Regions from separate parts of the Intrasporangium sp. DVR genome, predicted to be linked through region 2. Evidence: riboswitches for the same ligand, from Rfam matches in the RefSeq annotation. Region 2 holds a riboswitch; the other holds the start of a gene.
What was found. A riboswitch is a leader RNA that binds a small molecule or an ion and turns the genes downstream of it on or off. The one in region 2 is predicted to bind glycine.
Positions count from the first base shown of each region.

Region 1: linked by a shared signal. The riboswitch ahead of gcvP (aminomethyl-transferring glycine dehydrogenase) and the one ahead of gcvP (aminomethyl-transferring glycine dehydrogenase) in region 2 are both predicted to bind glycine.

Region 1 covers NZ_BAABZW010000016.1:284,181-288,527, reverse strand. The annotation lists gene ftsR (transcriptional regulator FtsR) at 1-405, shown strand, start outside; gene ABWV20_RS13395 (bifunctional nuclease family protein) at 497-994, shown strand; gene ABWV20_RS13390 (MerR family transcriptional regulator) at 1,146-1,730, shown strand; glycine riboswitch at 1,766-1,880, shown strand; gene gcvP (aminomethyl-transferring glycine dehydrogenase) at 1,962-4,347, shown strand, end outside.
Region 2 covers NZ_BAABZW010000005.1:499,297-503,643, forward strand. The annotation lists gene gcvP (aminomethyl-transferring glycine dehydrogenase) at 1-2,160, opposite strand, end outside; glycine riboswitch at 2,213-2,307, opposite strand; glycine riboswitch at 2,309-2,405, opposite strand; glycine riboswitch at 2,563-2,667, shown strand; gene cycA (D-serine/D-alanine/glycine transporter) at 2,802-4,347, shown strand, end outside.

The sequences.
Region 1 (4,347 bases), on a different contig from region 2:
CAGCTGCCCGCTCCCGGGGCGGACCCTGCGCTACCCGGCCCGGAGGGCTTCGTGCCGCGTGCACGAGTGCGGCTCACGGGCCCCGAGCTGAGGCAGGCGAGCGGGATCGACAAGCCGTTGTTCTCTGCACTCGAGAGCTTCGGCCTGCTCCGGGCCGACGGTGCCGGGTACTTCTCCGCCGAGGCCGTCGACGTCGCCGTCGCGGCCAAGCGGCTGGCCGAGCACGGGCTCGAGCCCCGGCACCTGCGTCCCTTCCGCACGGCTGCCGACCGAGAGATCGGGCTCGTCGACCAGGTCCTGGCCACCCGGCGCGGAAACGGCTCGCGGGAGGAGCGGACCGCGGAGATCCTCTCGGCCTGTGTCGCCCTGCACGTGGCCCTCGTGCGGTCCGGTCTCGACCACTGAGGCTCGCCGAGGCACTCTGTGCGTCGCACGCACCCGGGCCAACCGGCCCGGCGGCCATTCGACCAGGTCGCCAGCGAGGTACGGTGGTGTGGTGAGAGAGGTCGACGTCCTGGGCGTCCGCGTGGAGATGCCGACGAACCAGCCCATCGTGCTCCTCCGGGAGCGGGACGGTGGTCGCTACCTGCCGATCTGGATCGGGGCGCCCGAGGCAGCGGCGATCACGTATGCCCAGCAGGGCGTGGTCCCGCCGCGCCCGCTGACCCATGACCTCATGCGCGACATCCTGGCCGGCCTCGGCCACGAGCTCACCGAGGTGCGGATCGTCGCCCTCAAGGACTCGGTCTTTCACGCGGCCCTCATCATCGACGGCACGACGGAGATCAGCTCTCGCGCCTCCGACGCCATCGCGCTCGCGCTGCGCACGGGTTCGAAGGTGCTGGTCGAGCCGAGCATCCTCGACGAGGCCGCCATCGTCGTCTCCTCGGAGGAGGACGACGAGGTCGAGCGGTTCAAGGAGTTCCTCGACCACGTGTCGGCCGAGGACTTCGAGCACCCGGGCGAGCCCGGCCCACCACCCACGGAGCCCTGAGCGACCGCCGATCCGGCGACACGACGGCCGGGTGTGACGTCGGTGATTGACGGTGCCCGGCGCTGGTTCTACCGTCGAACTGAACAACGTGACTGTAGTTACCTGGATGTCGTCTGCTCGACGCCCGGGATCCCGACCGAGAGGAACTCGCATGGCTGCCATCGAGGATGCTGCCCGGGCCAGCCGGCGCGCTCCGGTTGCCTCGCAGGGGATGCTCTTCTCCGACGACCTGCCCGACCTCACGGAGGACGTCGGCTATCGGGGCCCCACCGCCTGCCGCGCCGCGGGGATCACCTACCGCCAGCTCGACTACTGGGCGCGGACCGGGCTCGTCGAGCCGTCCGTGCGTGGCGCCACCGGCTCGGGGACGCAGCGTCTCTACGGCTTCCGGGACATCCTCGTCCTCAAGGTGGTCAAGCGTCTCCTGGACACCGGGGTCTCGCTGCAGCAGATCCGCGTCGCGATCGACCACCTGCGCGAGCGCGGCGTCGAGGACCTGGCCCAGATCACCTTGATGAGCGACGGAGCCTCGGTCTACGAGTGCACCTCCGCGGATGAGGTGATCGACCTCGTCCAGGGCGGGCAGGGCGTCTTCGGGATCGCAGTCGGTCGGGTCTGGCGCGAGATCGAGGGAGAGCTCGCCCAGCTCCCGAGCGAGCGTGCCGAGGACGGCGAGCCGGCCGATCACCCCGACGACGAGCTGACCGCGCGGCGTCAGGCGCGCCACATCTCCTGACGGGCCCGGTTCGACTGGTAGATTTGGCCTGCCGTCCAACCCACATGGGAGAGTCCCCGGCCGACGTGAGGTGCATTCGCCTGACGTCGCCGAGGCGCCGAAGGGGCAACATCCCCGGAACCTCTCAGGCACCCGGACCATGTGGCGAGGCACCCTGGAGGACGTCGGCATCGAAGCCGGCTCCGACAGACGGGGAGCGTGTGTCGTCCGCTCGTCCCGTCAGGAGCCCCGATGTCTTCCCAGTCCCCAGCCGTGCTGGACACCACCTTCGCCGACTTCGTGGGCCGGCACGTCGGTCCTCGCGCCGACGACATCGAGCAGATGCTCCAGGTCGTCGGTCAGCCCAGCCTCGATGCCATGAGCGACCGCGCGATCCCCGGAGCGATCAGGTCGACCGAGGCGCTCGACCTCGAGGCGGCCGACAGCGAGTCCGCCGTCATCGACGAGCTGCGTGGGTTCGCCTCGCGCAACCGCGTGCTCACCTCCCTCATCGGTCTCGGCTACTACGGCACCGTCACGCCCCCGGTCGTGCGACGCAACGTCCTCGAGAACCCCGCGTGGTACACCGCCTACACGCCCTACCAGCCCGAGATCTCGCAGGGCCGGCTCGAGGCGCTGCTCAACTTCCAGACGGTCGTCAGCGACCTGACCGGCCTCGCGATCGCGGGCTCGTCGCTGCTCGACGAGGCCACCGCGGCTGCCGAGGCCATGTCGCTCATGCACCGGGCGAGTCGAGCCACGGACGGGGTGGTCGTCGTCGACGAGCGCGTCTTCCCACAGACGATCGCGGTCATGCAGACGCGGGCCACGGCCATCGGGCTGCCGCTCGTCGTGGCCGACCTGCGTCCGGTCCGGTCCGCGGAGGACCTGGCCGCTGCCGCTGACGGCCGCACGGTCGTCGGTGTCGTGGTGCAGTACCCGGACGCGACCGGATCGGTCCTGGACTGGCGGGCGCTCGCCGAGGCGGCACACTCGGCCGGGGCCCTCGTGACCGCGTGTGCCGACCTGCTGGCCCTGGCCCTCTTCGTGCCACCGGGGGAGTGGGGAGCCGACATCGCCGTCGGCAGCGCCCAGCGTCTCGGCGTGCCGATGGGCTTCGGCGGACCGCACGCGGGCTACATGTCGGTGCACCAGGGGCTGGAGCGGCAGCTGCCCGGCCGTCTGGTCGGGGTGTCGATCGACTCCCACGGCAAGCCCGCCTACCGCCTGGCGCTGCAGACCCGCGAGCAGCACATCCGCCGTGAGAAGGCGACCTCCAACATCTGCACCGCACAGGTGCTCCTCGCGGTCATGGCGTCGATGTACGCGGTGTGGCACGGGCCCGACGGCCTGACCCGGATCGCGCAGCGCATCCACTCGCACGCGGCCAGCCTGCGAGCGGCCCTGCTCGCCGGTGGCGTCGAGCTGTCGACCGAGACCCACTTCGACACGCTGGCGATCTCGGTTCCCGGGCGCGCCGACGACGTCGTCCGTGACTTCCTCGCAGCCGGCATCAACATCCGCCGGGTCGACGCCGACCTCGTCACGCTCAGCCTAGACGAGACGACGACGGGGGCCACCCTGACGAAGATCCTCGCGGCCTTCGGCGTGCAGTCCCAGCCGGAGCCCGTGTCGGCGGACCCCGGGAGCGAGCCCAGCGGCATACCGGCTGCGCTTGCGCGCACGTCCGAGTTCCTCACCCACCCGGTCTTCCACGCGCACCGCTCGGAGACGGCGATGCTCCGATACCTGCGACGCCTCGCCGACCGGGACTTCGCCCTCGACCGCGGCATGATCCCGCTCGGCTCGTGCACCATGAAGCTCAACGCCACGACCGAGATGGAGTCGATCACCTGGCCCGAGTTCGCCAACCTCCACCCGTTCGCCCCGGCCGACCAGTCCGAGGGGATCCGCGCCCTCATCGGCGACCTCGCCGCGTGGCTCTGCGAGATCACCGGCTACGACGCGGTGTCGCTCCAGCCGAACGCCGGCTCGCAGGGCGAGTTCGCCGGGCTGCTGGCGATCCACGCCTACCACCAGGCGCGCGGGGAAGGACATCGGCGCATCTGCCTCATCCCGGCCAGCGCCCACGGGACCAACGCTGCCTCAGCGGTGATGGCGGGCCTCAAGGTCGTCGTCGTCCAGACGGCCCCGGACGGCACGGTCGACATGGACGACCTCCGGGCCAAGATCGACCAGCACCGCGACGACCTCGCCGCGATCATGGTGACCTACCCGTCGACCCACGGCGTGTACGAGGACACGATCACGGAGCTGTGCGGGCTCGTCCACGACGCAGGCGGCCAGGTCTACGTCGACGGTGCCAACCTCAACGCGCTTGTCGGCCTGGCCCAGCCGGGCAGGTTCGGCGCCGACGTCTCGCACCTCAACCTCCACAAGACCTTCTGCATCCCGCACGGCGGCGGAGGCCCCGGCGTCGGCCCCGTCGCGGTCCGGGCCCACCTGGCCCCGCACCTGCCGAACCACCCGCTCGCTCCCGAGGCAGGACCGGAGACGGGCGTGGGACCGGTGAGCGCGGCCCCCTACGGCTCGGCGAGCATCCTGCCGATCTCGTGGGCGTACGTCCGGCTGATGGGCGGCGCCGGGCTGCGCCACGCGACCCAGATGGCGGTCCTCA
Region 2 (4,347 bases):
CGCGGCGACCGCTACCGGGCCGACGCCGGGACCGCCGCCGCCGTGCGGGATGCAGAACGTCTTGTGCAGGTTGAGGTGCGACACGTCGCCGCCGAACGACCCGGGAGCCGCGAGGCCGAGCAGGGCGTTGAGGTTGGCGCCGTCGACGTAGACCTGGCCGCCGTGCGCGTGCACGACCTCGCACAGCTCGGTGATGCCCTCTTCGTAGACGCCGTGGGTCGACGGGTAGGTCACCATGATCGCGGCGAGCCGGGGCGAGTGCTCCTCACATCTGGCGCGCAGGTCGTCGAGGTCGACGGTGCCGTCCGGTGCGGTCCTCACGACGACGACCCGCATGCCGGCCATCACGGCGGAGGCGGCGTTCGTCCCGTGCGCGCTCGCCGGGATGAGGCACACGTCCCGCTCGCCCTCGCCGCGGGAGCGGTGGTAGCCGCGGATCGCGAGCAGCCCGGCGAGCTCGCCCTGGCTGCCGGCGTTGGGCTGGATGGACACCTTGGCGTAGCCGGTGACCTCGGCGAGCCACGACTCGAGCTCGTCGACCAGGGTGGTGTAGCCGATGGCGGCCGAGGCCGGCGCGAAGGGGTGCAGGGCCGCGAAGCCCGGCAGGCTGATCGGCTCCATCTCCGTCGTCGCGTTGAGCTTCATCGTGCACGAGCCGAGCGGGATCATGCCCCGGTCGAGGGCGTAGTCCTTGTCCGAGAGCGAGCGCAGGTAGCGCAGCATCGCCGTCTCCGACCTGTGCGCCGAGAAGACCGGGTGGGTCAGGTAGGCGGACGTCCGGCGCAGACCCTCGGGGAGGCGGTCCGTCGCTGCGTCGAGGTCGAGGCCGGCGTCGCTCGCACCGAAGGCGGCGAGGACGGCCGACAGGTGCTGTTCGCTCGTCGTCTCGGAGCAGGAGATGCCGACGTGGTCGGCGTCGACCTCGCGCAGGTGGACACCGCGGGCGGCGGCCGACGCGACGACCTCGGCGGCGCGACCCGGCACCCGGGTCAGGACCGTGTCGAAGAAGGCCTCGTGGACGACCTCGACGCCGGCGGCCTCGAGTGCCGCGGTGAGCGACACCGCTTTACGGTGCACGTCCGTCGCGATGGCCCGCAGCCCCTCGGGGCCGTGGTAGACGGCGTACATCGACGCCACGACCGCGAGCAGGACCTGGGCCGTGCAGATGTTCGACGTCGCCTTGTCGCGGCGGATGTGCTGCTCGCGGGTCTGCAGGGCGAGCCGGTAGGCGGGTCGGCCGGCCGAGTCGACGCTGACGCCGACGAGGCGGCCGGGCAGCGAGCGCTCGAGCCCCTCGCGGACGGCCATGTAGCCGGCGTGCGGGCCGCCGTAGCCCATCGGGACGCCGAAGCGCTGGGTCGACCCGATCGCGATGTCGGCACCCCAGTCGCCCGGCGCGGCGAGGAGCGTGAGGGCCAGCAGGTCCGCCGAGGCGGCGACGAGGGCTCCGCGCTCGTGTGCGGCGGCCGTCAGCTCGGCGTGGTCGCGAACGGCGCCGGACGCACCGGGGTACTGCACGACGAGGCCGAAGAACTCCTCGTCCGGCAGACCCTGGCCCAGGTCGGCGACGAGGACCTCCACCCCGATCGCCTCGCAGCGCGTCCGGAGGACGGCGATGCTCTGCGGGAAGAGGTCGGCGTCGACGACGATCCGCTCCGCCTTGACCTTGCTCGTCCGGCGCATGACCGTCATCGCCTCGGCCACGGCGGTTGCCTCGTCGAGGAGCGACGCGTTGGACGTGGCGAGGCCCGTCAGGTCGCCGACCATGGTCTGGAAGTTGATCAGCGCCTCGAGGCGGCCCTGGCTGATCTCCGGCTGGTACGGCGTGTAGGCGGTGTACCAGGCCGGGCTCTCGACGACGTTCCGGCGGATCACCGCGGGCGTGATGGTGCCGTGGTAGCCGAGGCCGATCATCGCCTCGGAGGAGTCGTTCTGCTCCGCGAGGCCGCGCAGCTCCGCCTGGACCTGCGCCTCGGTGAGCGGCTGCGGGAGGTTGAGCGCGGAGGCGTTGCGCACGCCCTTGGGCACGGCCCGGTCGACGAGGGAGTCGAGGGAGTCGAAGCCGAGCTCGGCCAGCATCTTGGCCTGGTCGTCGGCGGAGAAGCCGATGTGGCGGGTGTGGAAGTCGACGGTAGGCGTCAGCGGAGGTCGGTGCGTCATTGCGGGAGGCTCCCTGGTCTGTGCACGCCCGTGGGCGCGACTGGTGGGGTTGCCTCCCCGCTCTGTCATGTGGACCTGAGAGCTTCACCGACCCGAGGGACGGCTTGCACCGTGGGTGCAGGACCAGGTCCTGCTTTCCAGAGTTCGCCTCACCGCAACGGTCATGGTGGCCTGAGAGATTCTGGGGAGAAGTTGCTCCTTCGGCGCCGCGACCTGCTGGTCGCGAGCTCTCCCGCTGCGATTCGAACGGCGAATGTGCAGTTGTCGGGCTCACCGTAGGCGGCGACCCGCCTGCCGTCAATGGCCAGTCCGCATGGCGGCTGACCGCGATGTGGCCGGGGTCTTGTGCGCCCGGCGACCCGGGTCTACCGTCAGCGCCCATCACCTAATTGAAAATGCCATCGAACTGTGGCGGGAGAGTCCCGCCGTCCTGAACCAGGAGCAGCGGGCGCCGAAGGAGCAAACCCTCCCCGGGAATCTCTCAGGCCCCCGTACCGCCACGGCTAGGCAACTCTGGAAAGTGCCCGGACGTCCCGTCCCCGCACACCGACGGTGCAAACGGAGCCTCGCTCCGCGAATCTCTCAGGTCCGATACAGAGCGGGGAGGAGCCATCCATCCTCTGCCGGAACGGACCCGGACCATGCCTGACCTCAGCAACGGCGCTGACACCCTGACCGCCCCCGCGGTGCCGACGGGCGCGCGCCTCTCCCACGTGCCCGACGTCGACCTCGCCGCGAGAACCCCTGCTGCCGAAGGGGGCTCGGGAGGAGCCGACGGCTCGAACGGCGACAGCCCGCACCTGGCGCGCTCCCTCTCCAACCGTCACATCCAGCTCATCGCCATCGGCGGCGCCATCGGCACCGGCCTCTTCATGGGCTCGGGCAAGACGATCTCGCTCGCCGGACCCTCGGTGATCTTCGTCTACATGATCATCGGCTTCATGCTCTTCTTCGTCATGCGGGCGATGGGCGAGCTGCTCCTGTCCAACCTCAACTACAAGTCGTTCACCGACTTCGCGGCGGACCTGCTCGGGCCGTGGGCCGGCTTCTTCACCGGCTGGACGTACTGGTTCTGCTGGATCGTCACGGGCATCGCCGACATCGTCGCGATCGCCGGCTACGTGACGTACTGGTGGGCTGACCTGCCGTTGTGGATCCCCGGCGTCGCAGCCATCACCCTGCTCCTCGGCCTCAACCTGCCCACGGTCAAGGCGTTCGGCGAGACGGAGTTCTGGTTCGCCCTCGTCAAGATCGTGGCGATCGTCACGTTGATCATCGTGGGCGTCGTCATGGTCTTCAGCTCGTTCACCGCCCCCGACGGCGCCCGGGCCTCGTTCACCAACCTGTGGAACGACGGCGGCATGTTCCCCACCGGCGTGATGGGCTTCGTCGCCGGCTTCCAGATCGCCGTCTTCGCCTTCGTCGGCCTCGAGCTCGTCGGCACGACCGCTGCTGAGACGAAGAACCCCGAGCGGACCCTCCCCCGGGCCATCAACTCGATCCCGATCCGGATCATGCTCTTCTACGTGGGTGCCCTCGTCGTCATCATGGCCGTCACGCCGTGGCGCGACGTCGTGGCGGACACATCACCCTTCGTCGGGATGTTCAGCCTCGCCGGACTCGGGATCGCAGCCTCGGTGATCAACTTCGTCGTGCTCACCTCGGCCGCCTCGTCCGCCAACTCCGGCATGTACTCGACCTCGCGGATGATCTACGGTCTCGCCCTCGAGGGTGACGCCCCCTCGCGCCTGCGCCGGCTGACGAGGCGCAAGGTGCCCGCGAGCGCCCTCGTCTTCTCCTGCGTGTTCCTGCTCGGCGGTGTGGCCCTGCTCTACGCCGGCACGTCCATCATGGAGGCGTTCACCGTGGTCACGACGATCTCGGCCCTGCTCTTCATGTTCGTCTGGACGATGATCCTCGTGTCCTACCTGGCCTACCGGAAGAAGCACCCGGAGCGGCACGCGCGCTCGACCTTCCGGCTGCCCGGTGGGGTCGCCATGGTCTGGGTCGTCTTCGCGTTCTTCGGCTTCCTCATCTGGGCCCTCACCCAGGAGGCCGACACGCTGCGCGCCCTGCTCGTGACGCCCGTGTGGTTCGTGGTCCTGGGGATCGCGTGGGCCGTGCTGCGGCGCCGGCCGCACCACGTGGCGCGGTACGAGGCCTTCCGCCGCAGTCTCGAGGAGCCGA